3 regions of the Streptomyces europaeiscabiei genome follow, and region 2 is predicted to be linked to each of the others. Evidence: riboswitches for the same ligand, from Rfam matches in the RefSeq annotation. Region 2 holds a riboswitch; each other region holds the start of a gene.
What was found. Region 2 has a riboswitch for cyclic di-AMP ahead of OG858_RS33855 (M23 family metallopeptidase). Riboswitches for the same ligand answer to the same signal wherever they lie in the genome.

Region 1 (5,253 bases), 1.1 Mb from region 2:
AACCGTTTCGGGCCGCCGTCCGCCGACACGTGGATCTGCGCGGGCAAGGTGACCGACGCGACGCCGAACAGGGCGCGGACGCCGCCACCGGTGAACCGGAAGGGCGGCCGGGAGCCGGAGTCGACGGTGGCGGCCTCGGCGGTGCGGCTCCAGTGGCCGTCGGAGACGAGCCGCCGGTCATCGGGACGCACCACGCCCGGCTCACCGGAGGCGAGAGCGGGCGCAGCGGCCCGGGCCGGAAGCCGCACGGCCACCGCAGCGCTCACGAGGACGCGGCTCTTGACGGCAGTGCGTCGGTCGACGCCGGACACGAAGACCCCCAAGGCGTAGAAAGCGCTTACGGAGACCACTGTGTCCGCTCATTCACATACCTGTCGAGACTTTGATCAGCCATGCCACGAGATCGCAATACGGTGATCACGCCTCGCCAGGGGCCGTGGCGGGGGCAGCCGACACGGAAGAAGGCCGACTCTCCGGGAACGCCGAAGGCCGGCCCCGCGGATCACGGGGGCCGGCCTTCGGTGCGGTCGTGCGGCTGCGCCTCAGACGCTGACGCCCTTCGAGCGAAGGTAGGCCAGCGGGTCGATGTCCGCGCCGTAGTTGGGGGTGGTGCGGATCTCGAAGTGCAGGTGCGGCCCGGTGACGTTGCCGGTCGCGCCGGAGAGACCGATCTGCTGGCCGCCGCTCACGGACTGCCCCGCGGAGACGGAGATCGAGGACAGGTGGGCGTACTGGGCGTAGTAGCCGTCGGCGAGCTTGATGACGACCTGGTTGCCGTACGCGCCGCCCCAGCCGGCGGAGACGACGGTGCCCGCACCCACGGACTTGAGGGTGGTCCCGGTGGGGGCCACGAAGTCGACGCCCGTGTGGTACCCGCTGGACCACATGCTGCCGGCGGTCTTGTACGCGGTGCCGACGGTGGCGCCCTGGATGGGCAGACTGAAGCCGGAGCTGTTGGACGACGAGGACTGGCCGCTCGACGTGGAGGTCGACGCCTGGGTGTCCTTCGACTCCTGCTTCGCGGAGTCTGCGGACTTCGACGACTGGGAGGACCCGGCGGCCGTCGAGGACTGCGACAGCTGCGGCTTCGACGACTGCGACGTACCGCCCGACGCGGCCTGCCCGCCGATCGACAGCTTCAGCCCCGGGTGGATGAGCGACGGGTCGGAGCCGATCTTCTCGCGGTTGTCCGAGTAGAGCTGCTTCCAGCCCCCCTCGACGTCCTGCTCGTCCGCGATCTTCGAGAGGTAGTCGCCGACCTTCACCGAGTAGGTCTTGGTCGCCGCCTTCTTGGTGGCGGTCTTCTCCGCCTGCGCGGCCTTCTCGGCCTGCTCGATCCGTGCGCCCGCCTCGGCCGCGGCCTTCTCGGTGGCGATCGTGGCGGCCTTCTCGGACACACCGGAAACGGCGGCCGTCGGGGTCGCGGCGTGGGCGCCGGCGGCTCCGATCAGCGGCAGCGCGAGCGCCGCGCCACCGGTCCCGGCGGCGGCGATCGAGCGGGTGAAACGCTGGGACTTCGGACGGCGGTGCTTACCCTTCGCGGGCATGGCGAATTCCTCTCCGGCGCCTGCGAGGTGAGCTGTCGGGTGCGGACTGGAGATGTCCGGCCGTGCTTGCGCACGGCTTTACCCCTAGCCGTTCCGGAGACCGGAACAGGCGGTACTACCTGTGGGTCCCCCGCTCCTGCCGTGGATCGGGTCGGTACGCGGCTCCGGTCGGCGGCAGGATTGGGCGTCCGTCCGGATTGACGCCGAACGTAAGCGACTTGTGCCCACAGAGACAACCATTGGGACTTCCTGTGCGTCTTCCCCCCTGATCCTTACATCAATTCACGATTACACTCCGTAAAGGACCGGTCTTGAATGTTGCCCAACGCCCTGTAAGCACATACGAATTACGTGAACATGGCGACAGCGGAACGTCACGAATATGACGCTGCTCACGCACCTACGTGCCAGTAGGCTTTATTACAGGGCTTGTTGGAATTACGGCTGCATTTCGGACAGATCACTCAAGTACGACGTAGGCGGATAACCGTCGCATCGAGGTCACCGCGCAGTCCTGTCCGCAGCCCGTGGTGCAACAGCACCGCACCTCGATGCATTTCACCCGTTTCACGGCACTCGTACGTTTCCGTCGGGTCGAGTCCGCGCAGCCGGAGCGGGGCCGACGGCTCGCCGTAGTGCTGGGCCTGGAGCCAGGCGAGGACGACGACCTCGTCGCCGTGGACGTACTGCACGGCACTCAGTCCGCCCGTCGGCGGCCGCAGCCGGTAGAGGTCGCCGCGCTGCACAACCGGCCGGATCTCCTTGTACAGCCCGACCCAGCTCCCCGCCTCGGCCAGTTCCTCCTCCGTCCACTCGGTGAGGTCGCCGCCGACGCCGAGCACACCCGCCATGGCACTGACGAAGCGGAACCGCAGCGAGCTGACCCGGCCGTTGAGCTGGTTGTTCGGGCTGTCGGTGACCCACGCGGCCATGGTCCGGGCCGGGTGGATCTGGCTGAAGCCGTGCTGGATGGCGAGCCGGTCGAGCGGATCGGTGTTGTCGGACGTCCACACCTGGTCCGTCCGGGCCATCACCCCGAGGTCGATCCGGCCGCCGCCGCCCGAGCACGACTCGAACGCCACTCCCGGGTGCGCGGCCCGCAGCCGGTCCAGCAGCGCGTAGAAGGCGCGCACGTGCTCGACCCACAGCTTCTGCGGGTACGGCTCTCCGGGCCAGCCGGCATCCGTGAAGCAGCGGTTGAAGTCCCACTTCACATAGTCGATCGGCGCGCTGGACAACAGCGCGTCCAGCCGTTCCCAGAGGTATTCCTGGACGTCCTCGCGCGCGAGGTTGAGTACGAGCTGATTGCGCAGCTCCGTCCTCTTTCGTCCCGGTTGGAACTGTGCCCATTCGGGGTGCGCCCGGTACAGCTCGCTGTCCGGGTTGACCATCTCGGGCTCGACCCAGATGCCGAACTGCATCCCCAGGGCGTGCACATAGTCGGCGAGCGGCTTCAGCCCCTTCGGGAAGCGGTCCGGATTGGGTGTCCAGTCGCCGAGGCCGGCGCGGTCGCTCGTACGCGCCCCGAACCAGCCGTCGTCCACGACGAACAGCTCGACCCCGATGGCCGCCGCCCGCCGCGCGAGCGTCCCCTGCTGTTCCTCGGAGATGTCGAACTCGGTGGCCTCCCAGGAGTTGAAGAGCACCGGCCGGTCCTGGTCCGCGTCCGGGATGATGTACGTCCGCTGGTACGCGTGCCAGGCGCGGCTCGCCCCGCCGAAGCCTGCGTCGCTCCACAGGCCGGCGAAGACGGGCGTGGTGAACGTCTCCCCCGTGTCCAGCCGCAGCAGTCCGGACTCGTCGTATCCGGCGCCGCCGGTGATCTGCACGCGCGCGTCCGCGAGTTGAGCCACCGCGATCCGCCAGGACCCCGACCAGCCGAGGGCGCAGCCGTAGACCTCGCCGCGCTCCTCGGTGGCGTCGGTGTCGAGCGCGACCCAGGGCAGGTGCTGGTGCCCGGTGTGCCCGCGCCGACTGCCGATGACCTTCTCGCCGTAGGCGAGGTCCCCGCGCAGGAGCCGGGACTCGGCCGCCCATCGCCCGTGCAGCTGGGACAGCCGCCAGGTCTCCTCGACGCGCGACGGCAGCGTCCAGGTCGCCGAGTCGGCCCTCAGCAGCTCCACCGCCGGCCCGTCGTTGACGAGGGTCACCCAGCGCTCGATCACGTCGTCGCGCAGCCGGTAGTGCAGCGTGATCCCGAGTCCGTCGTCGGTGAACCGCAGCCGCAGCTCGTCGCCGTCGGCCTCGTACTCCCGGAAGGTCCACTCGGTGCCGCGCCGCTCGTCCGTGCGCACGGAGAGGGCGGGACGGGTGAAACGGGGACCGCCCTCGACGGGGTACTCCTCGTGTCCGTCGACCGGGGCCTCGAACGGCCAGTACGGCAGCTGCTGCCGGGCGGCCAGTTCCTCGACGTCAGCGAGCGCGATCCGGGGACCCCAGTGCAGGTGCAGCAGTTCGTCGTTCTCCGTGAGCCGCAGGGCATAGCTGCTTCTGGGCCCGGTGAGAAGCCAGGTCCGGCCGTCTGCGCCGATTTCCAACATCAAGACCCCACAGATTCGAACAGGCGTAATCGGGCTTCAACATCATCGCAGGTCGCTCCGGGCGCTCGACGGCACCTGTGGACAACGTCCACCGCGCCTTCCTCAGCGCCTGTGGACAAGTACGGGCGAGCCCCCGCCACGGCCCCTGTGGACAACTCATTGGCGTACGCACCCATGTCGTATGGTCGAGTGCGCGCCTCGGTGTCGAGTGCGCGCCCGTCGACGATCGCGCCGACGGCCGGATGGGAGGAGCCCCAGTGACGCAGCAGATCCCGTCGACCGAGCCCGAGCTGACCGGAGTGCGTAACTTCCGCGATGTGGGCGGTCTGCCGACGGTGGACGGCCGTCGGGTGCGTCACGGGGTCCTGTTCCGCAGTGGCCACCTCGCGCACGCGACCGACGAGGACACCGCGTTCCTGGCCTCCCTGGGCCTGCACACGGTCTTCGACTTCCGCAACGCGGCCGATCTCAAGCTGGAGGGCCCGGACGTCTCGCTGCCCGGCGTGCTCAATGTGAACCTGCCGCTGAGCGACCCGGCGGACGGCGCCGAGTTCTGGAAGATGGTCCGGGACGGAGATCTGGACCAGCTGCGCGCGCTGTTGGGGGACGGCAAGGCGGCCGACCGGATGATCGCCTCCTACCGCACGATGATCAAGCACCGCACGGCCGAACACTCCCGAGTGCTGCACGCGCTGGCCGAGGACAGCGTGCCCGCGCTGATGCACTGCGCGGCGGGCAAGGACCGCGCGGGCCTCTCCATCGCCGTCACGCTCCTCGCCCTGGGCGTCGAGCGCGAGGCCGTCGTCACCGACTACCTGGAGTCGAACGCCAAGCACCGCCGCTACAAGGTGCACCGCAGCAGCACCTCCGCGAGCGCCTGGTCCCCGGAGGTCATGGAGCTGCTGAGCCCGCTCTTCGACGCCCGCGCCGAGTACCTCCAGGCGGCCTTCGACACCCTGGAGGCGACCTGGGGCGATGTCGACTCGTATCTGGAGCAGGGTCTGAAGGTGACCCCGCAGACCCGGGAGCGGCTGCGCGAGCGCCTGCTCGACTAGGGCACTTCTGACGGCTCCTGGTCGGAGATCATCCGGCCGATCGGCGGCTCGTGAGGCGGCTCGTGAGGCGGCTCGTGAGGCGCCGGCCGCCTCACCGGACTCGTCCGTAAC
Region 2 (5,253 bases):
GGGCCCGGTCGCTGTCGCCGCGCGCGACGGCGTCCACGATGCCGCCGTGCTCCGCCCAGGACTCCACGGGGTCGGCGGGCGCCTCGACCGCGTACATCCAGGCGATCTTGTGCCGCAGCTGGGCGAGTGTCGACGTCAGGGCGGGGCTGCCGGACGCCTGTGCGAGCGTCTCGTGGAACCAGCCGCCCAGGGAGCGCAGATCCTCGCTGGTGCCCCTCCTGGCCCGCTCCTGCCCCAGCCTGACCAGGCCTCGCAACACCTTGAGGTGCGCCTCCGTGCGGCGCTGGGCGGCACGGGCGGCGCCCAACGGCTCCAGCAGCATGCGCATCTCCAGCAGGTCGGCGGCCTCCTGCTCGGTCGGCTCGGCGACGCACGCGCCCGCGTGCCGTCGGGTCACCACGAAGCCCTCGGCCTCCAGCGTGCGCAGCGCCTCGCGCACGGGGACCCGGCTGACGCCGTACCGGCGGGCGAGCAGTTCCTCGGTGAGACGGCTGCCGCGCTCGTAGACACCCGCGACGATGTCATCACGGATCGCCGTGCATACCGAGTGCGCCGGAATACGCATACCGACCTCCGCCTTAATCCCCGTGAAACGTCGATGATTGACGTGTGTTCCAGCGACTCTATTGCAGCGGGCCGGAATTTCCGATGGCAGGCCGGAATCCAGGGATATTTTTTGGACAGGAGGTACGGGACAGGAGGTACGTCACAACGCGAAAAGCCCCGGCTCGTGAGCCGGGGCCTTCGGGGAGCGTTGCGCGCCGCGTCAGACGTTCACGCCGTGCGAGCGCAGATACGCGGCGGGGTCGATGTCCGAGCCGTACTCGGCCGTCGTCCGGGCCTCGAAGTGCAGGTGCGCGCCCGTGACGTTGCCGGTCGCCCCGGAGAGGCCGATCTGCTGGCCGGGGGTGACCGTCTGGCCGACGGAGACGCCGATGGACGACAGGTGGCCGTACTGGGTGTACGTGCCGTCGGTCATCTTGATGACGATGTTGTTGCCGTACGCGCCACCCCAGCCGGCCTCGACGACGGTGCCGGAGCCCACCGCGTGGACGGCGGTGCCGGACGCGGCGTGGAAGTCGACGCCGGTGTGGCTGCCGGAGGACCAGACGGCGCCGCCGGCCTTGTAGCCGGTGGAGATGTACGAGCCGCTGATGGGGGAGACATAGGTGTTGAGGCGCTCGCGCTCGGCCGCGCGGGCGGCGCGTGCCTTGATCTCCTCGCGCTCCTTGGCGGCGGCACGTTCCTGCTCGGCCTTCTCGGCGGCGGCCTTGCGGGCCTCCTCCTGCGCCTTCTTCTTGACCTCCGCCACCTCGGCGGCCTGCTGCTGGGCAACGGCCTGGGCGTCCACCTGGTCGGCGACCGTGTCGCCGAGGACGATGATCTGGTTCAGGCCGGTCTGCTCGACGGCGGGCTCCTCCGCGGCGAGCGCGGGGCCGGCGAGGGTGCCGATGACACCGGTGGTGGTGAGAGCGGCTACGCCCACGTTCCTCGTGGTCGTGCGCTGTACACGGCCGGGACGGCGGTGCTTGCCGGGGGCGCGGGTGAACGCCATGAAGTGGCTGATCCTTTCCTTCCTTCTCGCCTACCGGGTTAGCTGACGGGTTCGGAGCAGGAAGGTCTCCTACGGCTGCCCCTCGTTTCGCGTCGCTCGCGAAGGGCACCCGATTCACCCCAGGGGACTTCGGTGGGTCCCCGGCTCCCCGGGCTCGCGCCATGGGGATTCGGCGATGACTGTCCGGTGCCGCGGCTGCGGCGAACCTCTGACGAACAGCCGGACCGACGCTAAGTGCGCCGTCTTCGAAATAACAAACGGATCACAGGATTTGTTAAGTACGCCACAGGTCAGACACACAGCCTCCGCCATCAATACGGACAAACGTGGGCCCTGGTGACTCTTCAGTCACCAGGGCCCCACGGACGTGTGTCCTTCTGTCCGGTTTCTACTCGGCCGGTACGACGGTGACTTCACCGATTCCGAGGGCCCTGACCGGCTCCTCGATCTGCGCGGCGTCGCCCACGAGGACGGTCACCAGACGGTCCACCGGGAAGGCGCTCACGACGGCCGCGGTGGCCTCCACCGTGCCGGTGGCGGCGAGTTGGCGGTACAGCGTCGACTGGTAGTCGTCCGGCAGGTGTTGCTCGACCTGGTCGGCCAGCGTGTTCGCCACGGCCGCGGCCGTCTCGAACTTGAGGGGGGCGACCCCGACGAGGTTCTGCACGGCGACATCCCGCTCGGCGTCGGTCAGCCCCTCGGCGGCGAGGGTGCGCAGCACCGTCCACAGGTCGTCGAGCGCCGGGCCGGTGTTGGGTGTGTCGACGGAGCCGCTGATGGCGAGCATCGCCGTGCCCGAGCCGTCGGGCGCGGAACGCAGCACCTGGCCGAACGCGCGCACCCCGTAGGTGTAGCCCTTCTCCTCGCGCAGGACGCGGTCCAGGCGGGAGGTGAGGGTGCCGCCGAGGCAGTAGGTGCCAAGCACCTGGGCCGGCCACACACGGTCGTGCCGGTCGGCGCCCACCCGGCCGATGAGCAACTGGGTCTGCACGGAGCCGGGACGGTCCACGATGATCACGCGCCCGGTGTCGTCGGCGCTCACCGACGGCACGGTGCTCGGCTTGGCCGCGGAGCCGGTCCAGGCGCCCAGGGTCTCGCCCAGCAGCGTGTCGAGGTCGACCCCGGCGAGGTCGCCGACGACCACTGCGGTGGCCGTCGCGGGGCGTACGTGCCGCTCGTAGAAGGCCCGTACGGCCGCGGAGTCGATGCCCTCGACGGTCTCCTCGGTGCCCTGGCGGGGCCGCGACATGCGGGACGTGGCCGGGAACAGCTCCCTGTAGAGCTCCTTGGCGGCCCGGCGGCCCGGGTTGGCGGTCTCGTGCGGGATCTCGTCGAGCCGGTTGGCCACCAGCCGCTCGATCTCGCTGTCCTCGAACGCGGGTGCCCGCAGCGCGTCGGCGAGCAGCCCCAGGCCCTTCTCCAGCCGCGACACGGGCACTTCGAGGGACAGACGTACGCAGGGGTGGTCGGCGTGCGAGTCGAGGGTGGCGCCGCAGCGCTCCAGCTCGGCGGCGAACTCCTCGGCCGTGTGCTTGTCGGTGCCCTCGGAGAACGCCCTGGTCATGATGGTGGCGACGCCGTCCAGGCCGGTCGGCTCGGCGTCCAGGGGCGCGTCGAGGATGACCTCCACGGCGACGACCTGCTGGCCGGGGCGGTGGCAGTGCAGCACGGTCAGACCGTTGTCCAGGGTGCCGCGCTCGGGCGCCGGGAACGCCCAGGGCCTGGCGTCGCCGGCCTGGGGCTGCGGGTGGAAGTCCATGGTCGCGAGCTCGGTCACTTCGCCGACTCCTCGTTCTCGTCGGTGGTTTCGACGGCCTCCGCCTCGGCGGCCTCCTCTTCGGCGCCCTCTTCGCCTGCGACGGGCTCGTACACGAGCACCGCGCGGTTGTCGGGCCTCAGGCGCGCCTTGGCGATCTCCTGGACCTCGTCGGCCGTCACCTCCAGGACCCGGTCGACGGCGGTGAGGGCGAGCTTCGGGTCGCCGAACAGGACCGCATACCTGCACAGTTCGTCGGCTCGGCCCGAGACCGTGCCGAGCCGGTCCAGCCACTCGCGCTCCAACTGGGCCTGGGCGCGCTCCATCTCCTCCGCCGTGGGCCCCTCCGCGGCGAACCGGGCGAGCTCCTCGTCGACGGCGGCCTCGATGACGGGCACCTCGACGTCACCGGAGGTCTTCACGTCCATCCACGCCATGGAGGGCGCACCGGCCAGCCGCAGGAGGCCGAACCCGGCCGTGACGGCCGTACGGTCACGGCGGACGAGCCGGTTGTAGAGGCGGGACGACTCGCCGCCGCCGAGGATCGTGAGCGCCAGGTCGGCCGCGTCGCACGCGCGCGTGCCGTCCTCCGGCAGCCGGTAGGCGGCCATCAACGCGCGCGCGGGCACGTTCTCCTCGACGACCTCGCGCAGCTGCTCGCCCATGACGTCGGGCAGCGCGCCGCTGCGCGGCTCTGGCTTGCCGTCGTAGGAGGGGATGGAGCCGAAGTACTTCTCCACCCACGCGAGTGTCCGGTCCGGGTCGATGTCGCCGACGATCGACAGGACGGCGTTGTTGGGCGCGTAGTACGTCCGGAAGAACTGCTGGGCGTCCTCCAGGCTGGCCGCCTCCAGGTCGTCCATCGAGCCGATCGGCGTGTGCCGGTACGGGTGGCCCTCGGGGTGGGCCAGGCGGAAGATCTTCTCGAAGGCCGTGCCGTAGGGCACGTTGTCGTACCGCTGCCGACGCTCGTTCTGGACGACGGCCCGCTGGTTGTCCAGGTTCTTCTGGTCGAGCGCGAGCAGCAGGCTGCCCATGCGGTCGGCCTCCAGCCACAGCGCGAGCTCCAGCTGGTGGGTGGGCATGGTCTCGAAGTAGTTGGTGCGTTCCCAGCTGGTGGTGCCGTTCAGCGAACCGCCCGCGCCCTGGACCAGCTCGAAGTGACCGTTGTCCTTCACCTGGCCCGAGCCCTGGAACATCAGGTGCTCGAAGAGGTGGGCGAGGCCCGTACGGCCCTCGACCTCGTGGCGCGAACCGACGTCGTACCAGAGGCACACCGCGGCGACCGGGGTCAGGTGGTCCTCGGAGAGCACCACGCGCAGGCCGTTGTCCAGGCGGTGCTCCCTCACTGTCAGGCCTTCGGAGCCGGCCTCGGCTGTGGCCGTGTGACCCATGGGCGGTACGTCCCTTCGATCGCTGTGCTGTGTGCGCGGGATCCGTCGTGGAATCGTCGCGGAAACCGCTGTTCTCCTGCCGGTCCTGCCACTGTATGCAAGCGCGTGGACCCCTGGAGAAGTTCCCGGGCGTCGTACGCCGAGAGCGAGATGGGGGTTGCGGCGGGCGGTCACTGGTTACAGTCGGCGCACGCTGTTGACGCGGCGGCTCGGGAGCCCGTGCCCGGCGGTCGGCGCCGGGTCGTGTCGGGGTTGTCAGTGCGGCAGTCCACAATGGTGCGCGTCAGATCCCGTTCACGTCTCGGTGAAGTGAACCGGAGACGTGAGCGCGCCCCGTAGGTGAGCGACCAGAAAAAGAGGAGCCGGCAGCGATGGCCCGCCGCAGCACGAAGACCCCGCCGCCCGACGACGCGTTCGAGGAGCGGATCCTCGACATCGACGTCGTCGACGAGATGCAGGGCTCCTTCCTGGAGTACGCGTACTCGGTCATCTACTCCCGAGCCCTGCCGGACGCCCGTGACGGGCTGAAGCCGGTGCACCGCCGGATC
Region 3 (5,253 bases), 1.2 Mb from region 2:
AACCAGCTAGACACCCAGTTGGAGAGCCTCTCCGCCGAGGCGGACGACTTCGCCGACCGGGCGAGCCGGACGCAGGAGCGCATCGACCTCAAAGCCCAGCAGGAGCTGGAGCAGAAGAAGGCGGCGGCCGAGGCGGCCCGCAAGGAGCGACTGCGGCCGAAGTTCGCACTGCCGGTCGCCAGGCACGGACTCAGCGCGTACTACGGACAGTCCGGCGTCAACTGGATGTCCCTGCACACCGGCATAGACTTCCCGGTCTCGTACGGCACCGCGGTGATGGCCGCGACGGACGGCACCGTGCGCACGCAGTGGAACCCCGCCTACGGCAACATGGTCATCGTGACCGCCAAGGATGGCACCGAGACCTGGTACTGCCACCTCTCCACCTACAAGGTCGCCTCCGGTACGACCGTCCAGGCCGGCGACACCATCGCCTACTCCGGCAACTCGGGCAACTCGACCGGCCCGCACCTGCACTTCGAGGTCCACCCGGCGGGCGGCTCTGCCATCGACCCCCTGCCGTGGCTGCGCAGCCACGGTCTGGACCCGACGTAACGGACGCCGCGACGGCCCCCGTCAAGAACACGGACAACGAAGACCGGGCCCCTGCCGAGCAGGGGCCCGATGCGTGTCCCGCGGCCGGAACGCTCGCCGCGCACAGCTCGCTACAGCTTCTCCACCGGCGCGTACCGCAGCAAAAGCCGCTTGGGCTTGGTGTCGCCGAAGTCGATCGTCGCCTCAGCGTTCGCGCCCGTGCCGTTGACGCCGACGACCGTGCCGAGGCCGAACTGGTCATGGGTGACGCGGTCGCCCACGGAGAGCGAGACCACCGGCTTCTCGTTGCTGCGGCGGGTCGCGAAGCCGGACGCGCCGGAGGCCGAGGAGCGGGAACGGGACGAGGACAGTGAGGACGCGATCCCGGCGGCCGGCCCCGAGGACACCGGTGCGGAGGCGCCTGTGCGCTTCCACTCCAGGTGCGTGGCCGGGATCTCCTCCAGGAAGCGGGACGGCGGGTTGTACGAGGGCTGGCCCCAGGCGCTGCGGAGCGAGGAGCGGGTGAGGTACAGCCGTTCGCGCGCGCGGGTGATGCCGACGTACGCGAGGCGACGCTCCTCCTCCAACTCCTTGGCCTGGCCGAGGGCGCGCATGTGCGGGAAGACGCCGTCCTCCATGCCGGTCAGGAAGACGACCGGGAACTCCAGGCCCTTGGCGGTGTGGAGGGTCATGAGCGTGATGACGCCCGAGCCGTCCTCCTCCTCGTCCGGGATCTGGTCGGAGTCGGCGACCAGCGCCACCCGCTCCAGGAAGGCGGGCAGCCCGACGGGCGTCGCAGCCGCCGCCTCGCCGTCACCTTCCGCGGCACCGGCCTCCTGCTCGAACTCCAGTGCCACGGCGGCGAGTTCCTGGAGGTTCTCGATGCGGGTCTCGTCCTGCGGGTCGGTCGAGGCCTGCAACTCGGCCAGATAGCCGGTGCGTTCGAGGACCGCCTCCAGGATGGTCGCCGGTCCGGCGCCGGACTCGACGACGGTCCGCAGGTCCTCCATCAGCGTGTTGAACCGCTTGACCGCGTTCGTCGACCGGGCCGCCATGCCGTACGCCTCGTCGACGCGCTTCAGCGCCTGCGGGAAGCTGATCTTCTCGCGCTGCGAGAGGGCGTCGATCATCGCCTCGGCGCGGTCACCGATGCCTCGCTTGGGCACGTTGAGGATGCGGCGCAGCGGGACCGAGTCCTCCGGGTTGGCGAGGACGCGCAGGTACGCGAGGACGTCCCGGACCTCCTTACGCTCGTAGAAGCGGACGCCGCCGACGACCTTGTAGGGCAGGCCGACGCGGATGAAGATCTCTTCGAAGACTCGGGACTGGGCGTTCGTCCGGTAGAAGACGGCGACGTCTCCGGCCTTCGCGTCGCCCGCGTCCGTCAGTCGGTCTATCTCGTCGGCGACGAACTGGGCCTCGTCGTGTTCGGTGTCGGCGACATAGCCGGTGATCTGCGCACCCGCGCCCGCGTTGGTCCACAGGTTCTTGGGGCGGCGGGACTCGTTGCGCTCGATGACCGCGTTGGCCGCGCTCAGGATGGTCTGGGTGGAGCGGTAGTTCTGCTCCAGCAGGATCGTCGTCGCGTCCGGGTAGTCCTCCTCGAACTGGAGGATGTTCCGGATGGTCGCGCCGCGGAAGGCGTAGATCGACTGGTCGGCGTCACCCACGACGCAGAGCTCGGCAGGGGGTACGTCCCACTCGTTGGGCGGTACGTCGACGGGGTGCTCAAAGGTGCCGACCAGCTCTCTGACCAGGGAGTACTGCGCGTGGTTGGTGTCCTGGTACTCATCGACGAGGACGTGGCGGAAGCGGCGGCGGTAGTGCTCGGCGACGTCCGGGAAGGCGCGCAGCAGATTGACCGTCGTCATGATCAGGTCGTCGAAGTCGAGCGCGTTCGCCTCGCGGAGGCGGGACTGGTAGAGCGCGTAGGCCTGGGCGAGGGTCTTCTCGAAGCCGTCGGCGGCCTGGGCGGCGAAGTCCTCCTCGTCGATCAGCTCGTTCTTCAGGTTCGAGATCTTGGCGCTGAAGGACTTGGGCGGGAAGCGCTTCGGATCGAGGTCCAGATCACGGCAGACGAGCGCCATCAGCCGTTTGCTGTCGGCGGCGTCGTAGATCGAGAAGGAGGACGTGAAGCCGAGCCTCTTCGACTCGCGCCGCAGGATCCGTACACACGCGCTGTGGAAGGTCATGACCCACATAGCGTTGGCGCGCGGTCCCACGAGCTGCTCGACGCGTTCCTTCATCTCGCCCGCGGCCTTGTTGGTGAAGGTGATCGCGAGGATCTGGCCCGGGTGGACCTGCCGCTCGCCGAGCAGATGCGCGATGCGGTGGGTGAGCACCCGGGTCTTTCCGGAGCCGGCACCGGCCACGATGAGCAGGGGCGAGCCCGCGTGGACCACGGCCGCGCGCTGGTTCTCGTTCAGCCCGTCCAGGAGCGCCGCCGCGTCGATCACCGGGCGGGGGGCACCGTCGCGGTAGTAGGCGTCCCGGTCCGGAGGCACGTCGAACTTCCCGCCGAACAGATCGTCCGGAAGCGGCTCCGGTACGTGATCGTCCTCGGGCGGCGGCGGGGGTTCCTCCGCATGACCGCGGGGGGCCTGGAGGTCCGCCAGGAAGCTGTCGTCAAAGAGGCTGCTCATCGCTCTCCGAGTCTAGGCGCCCCCACTGACAGCGAGAGGCCACCCCGGAAAGTCCGCATTCGCCACCCACCGCGACGGCTTTGCGACGGTGAGCGATCGAGCGTACCGCCTGTCGCGCCGAAGAGGCTAAGGTCACGAAAACGTATCGGGCATATCGCACATCAACCTTCACACGGGCCACACGAGTTGGCTAGCTTTTTCCTTTGGGCCGTACGACCCAACCGGCGAACGTCGCCGGGCCGCACAGCCTCCGCCGAGTCCGGTACGCCTCCCGAGGCAGCCGGAGCCGGGGACCCACCGATCTCTGGGGTGAATCGACCCGACCGCCGCATGCGGCAAGGGTCGTAGGGCAAACCTTCCGAAGCTTGCGCCCGAACCCGACAGCTAACTCGGTAGGCGGAATACGGAAGGAGACGCCGAACCATGGCGCCGCACCGCAAGCCGCGTCCGGCCGGAACGCGCGCGGGCATACGCACCCCCGCTCTCGCCACGGCCGCCCTCACCTCCGTGGCCCTGCTCTCCCAGACGGCCACCGCCGCCCCCTCGGCCGACGCCAAGCCGAGCCTGGAGGAGGTCGAGAAGAAGGTCGACGCCCTCTACCGCCAGGCAGGTTCGGCGACCGAGAACTACAACGCGGCCAAGGAGAAGACGACCAAGCAGAAGAAGCAGGTCGACACCCTCCTCGACGGCGTCGCCAAGCGCACGGAGAAACTCAACGAGGCGCGGGAGGATCTCGGTCCGCTCGCCACGGATCAGTACCGCACGGGCGCGGCCGCCCCCGACCAGGCCTCGCTGCTCCTGGCGGATGACCCACAGGACCACCTCGACCAGAACCAGCTGATGGACCGGTTGACGGACCGCCGGCAGGACTCCGTCGACGCGTACGTCACCCAGCAGGCGGAGGCGACGGAGCAGCGCCAGGAGGCGAGCGACGGCCTCGAACAGCTCACCGAGTCACAGAACACCCTCAAGGCCAAAAAGGCCAAGGTCCAGGCGAAGCTCGCCGAGGCCCGCGAACTGCTCTCCACCATCACCGCCGGCGAGAAGGCCCGGCTCGCCGCGCTCGAACAGCGCGAGCAGGAGGAGGCCGACCGCAAGGCAGAGGAACTCGCGCGGCAGCAGGCGGCACAGCCGACGACCTGGGCGCCCCAGGAGACCCAGGAAGCCCAAGGCGGCCAGGGAACCCAGGGAACCCAGGAGGAGACCTCCACCGGCGCCGAGACGTCCGCCGACGCCACCTCCGAGACCGTCGCCCCGGCCGAGGACTCGACCTACGCCTCGAAGGCCACCAAGGCCCTCGCCTTCGCCCGCGCGCAGATCGGCAAGCCGTACGTCTGGGGCGCCACCGGCCCCGGCTCCTACGACTGTTCCGGCCTCGCCCAGGCCGCCTGGAAGGCCGCCGGCGTCGATATCCCCCGCACGACCTACGACCAGGCCACCTCCGGCACCGCCGTCTCCCTCGCCAACGCCAGACCCGGTGACCTGGTCTTCTTCTACGACAACATCAGCCACGTCGGCCTCTACATCGGCAACGGCATGATGATCCACGCCCCGAATCCGGGGACGTACGTCCGCGAGGAGTCGGTCTTCTACGACGGGGAGTCGTCGATCCACAGCGTGGTGCGGCCTGCGTAACGGCACGTGTAGGTTCCCTTGCCACTTTGCGCTTTCTCACTGACTCTGCGCCTACGTTGCGCGTGACGCGAAGTCGGTGAGACGGCCGGCAGCCGGGTGGCGTGGATGTGTTGGTGAAAGCTGGGTTCTGGCGACACTTGAGGGCTTGCGGGGTAGGAGCATTGACGTGCTCTGCGGGATGAGGCTGGAGTGACGCCAGGTCGGGCCGGGCGCAAGACGCCATGGCGAGTTGATCAGTCCTTGGCCTCCTCGGCAGCAGCTGCTGCGCCGCGCCGTGTCGGGTCAGCTGTCGAGGGATCGAGTTCGTCGGCAGCACGGGCCCTGCGGGTAGGAGAAACTGCCAGCGCGAGCGCCTGGACGACTGCCCCGGACAGTCCGATCCACAGGGCGAAGCGATAGCTGACCTGGTCGGCGATTACTCCGCCAAGCGGTGCCCCCACCG

Region 1: linked by a shared signal. The riboswitch ahead of OG858_RS38575 (LysM peptidoglycan-binding domain-containing M23 family metallopeptidase) and the one ahead of OG858_RS33855 (M23 family metallopeptidase) in region 2 are both predicted to bind cyclic di-AMP.
Region 3: linked by a shared signal. The riboswitch ahead of OG858_RS28620 (C40 family peptidase) and the one ahead of OG858_RS33855 (M23 family metallopeptidase) in region 2 are both predicted to bind cyclic di-AMP.

The regions. Positions count from the first base shown of each region.
Region 1 is NZ_CP107841.1:8,877,009-8,882,261, reverse strand. It holds gene OG858_RS38580 (hypothetical protein) at 1-350, opposite strand, end outside; gene OG858_RS38575 (LysM peptidoglycan-binding domain-containing M23 family metallopeptidase) at 543-1,547, opposite strand; cyclic di-AMP (ydaO/yuaA leader) riboswitch at 1,552-1,710, opposite strand; gene OG858_RS38570 (alpha-galactosidase) at 2,012-4,087, opposite strand; gene OG858_RS38565 (tyrosine-protein phosphatase) at 4,345-5,142, shown strand.
Region 2 is NZ_CP107841.1:7,754,743-7,759,995, reverse strand. It holds gene OG858_RS33860 (GntR family transcriptional regulator) at 1-565, opposite strand, end outside; gene OG858_RS33855 (M23 family metallopeptidase) at 767-1,555, opposite strand; cyclic di-AMP (ydaO/yuaA leader) riboswitch at 1,569-1,740, opposite strand; gene OG858_RS33850 (M16 family metallopeptidase) at 1,944-3,332, opposite strand; gene OG858_RS33845 (M16 family metallopeptidase) at 3,329-4,705, opposite strand; gene OG858_RS33840 (DNA gyrase/topoisomerase IV subunit A) at 5,077-5,253, shown strand, end outside.
Region 3 is NZ_CP107841.1:6,518,671-6,523,923, reverse strand. It holds gene OG858_RS28630 (M23 family metallopeptidase) at 1-555, shown strand, start outside; gene pcrA (DNA helicase PcrA) at 666-3,176, opposite strand; cyclic di-AMP (ydaO/yuaA leader) riboswitch at 3,418-3,590, shown strand; gene OG858_RS28620 (C40 family peptidase) at 3,600-4,811, shown strand; gene OG858_RS28615 (MFS transporter) at 5,045-5,253, opposite strand, start outside.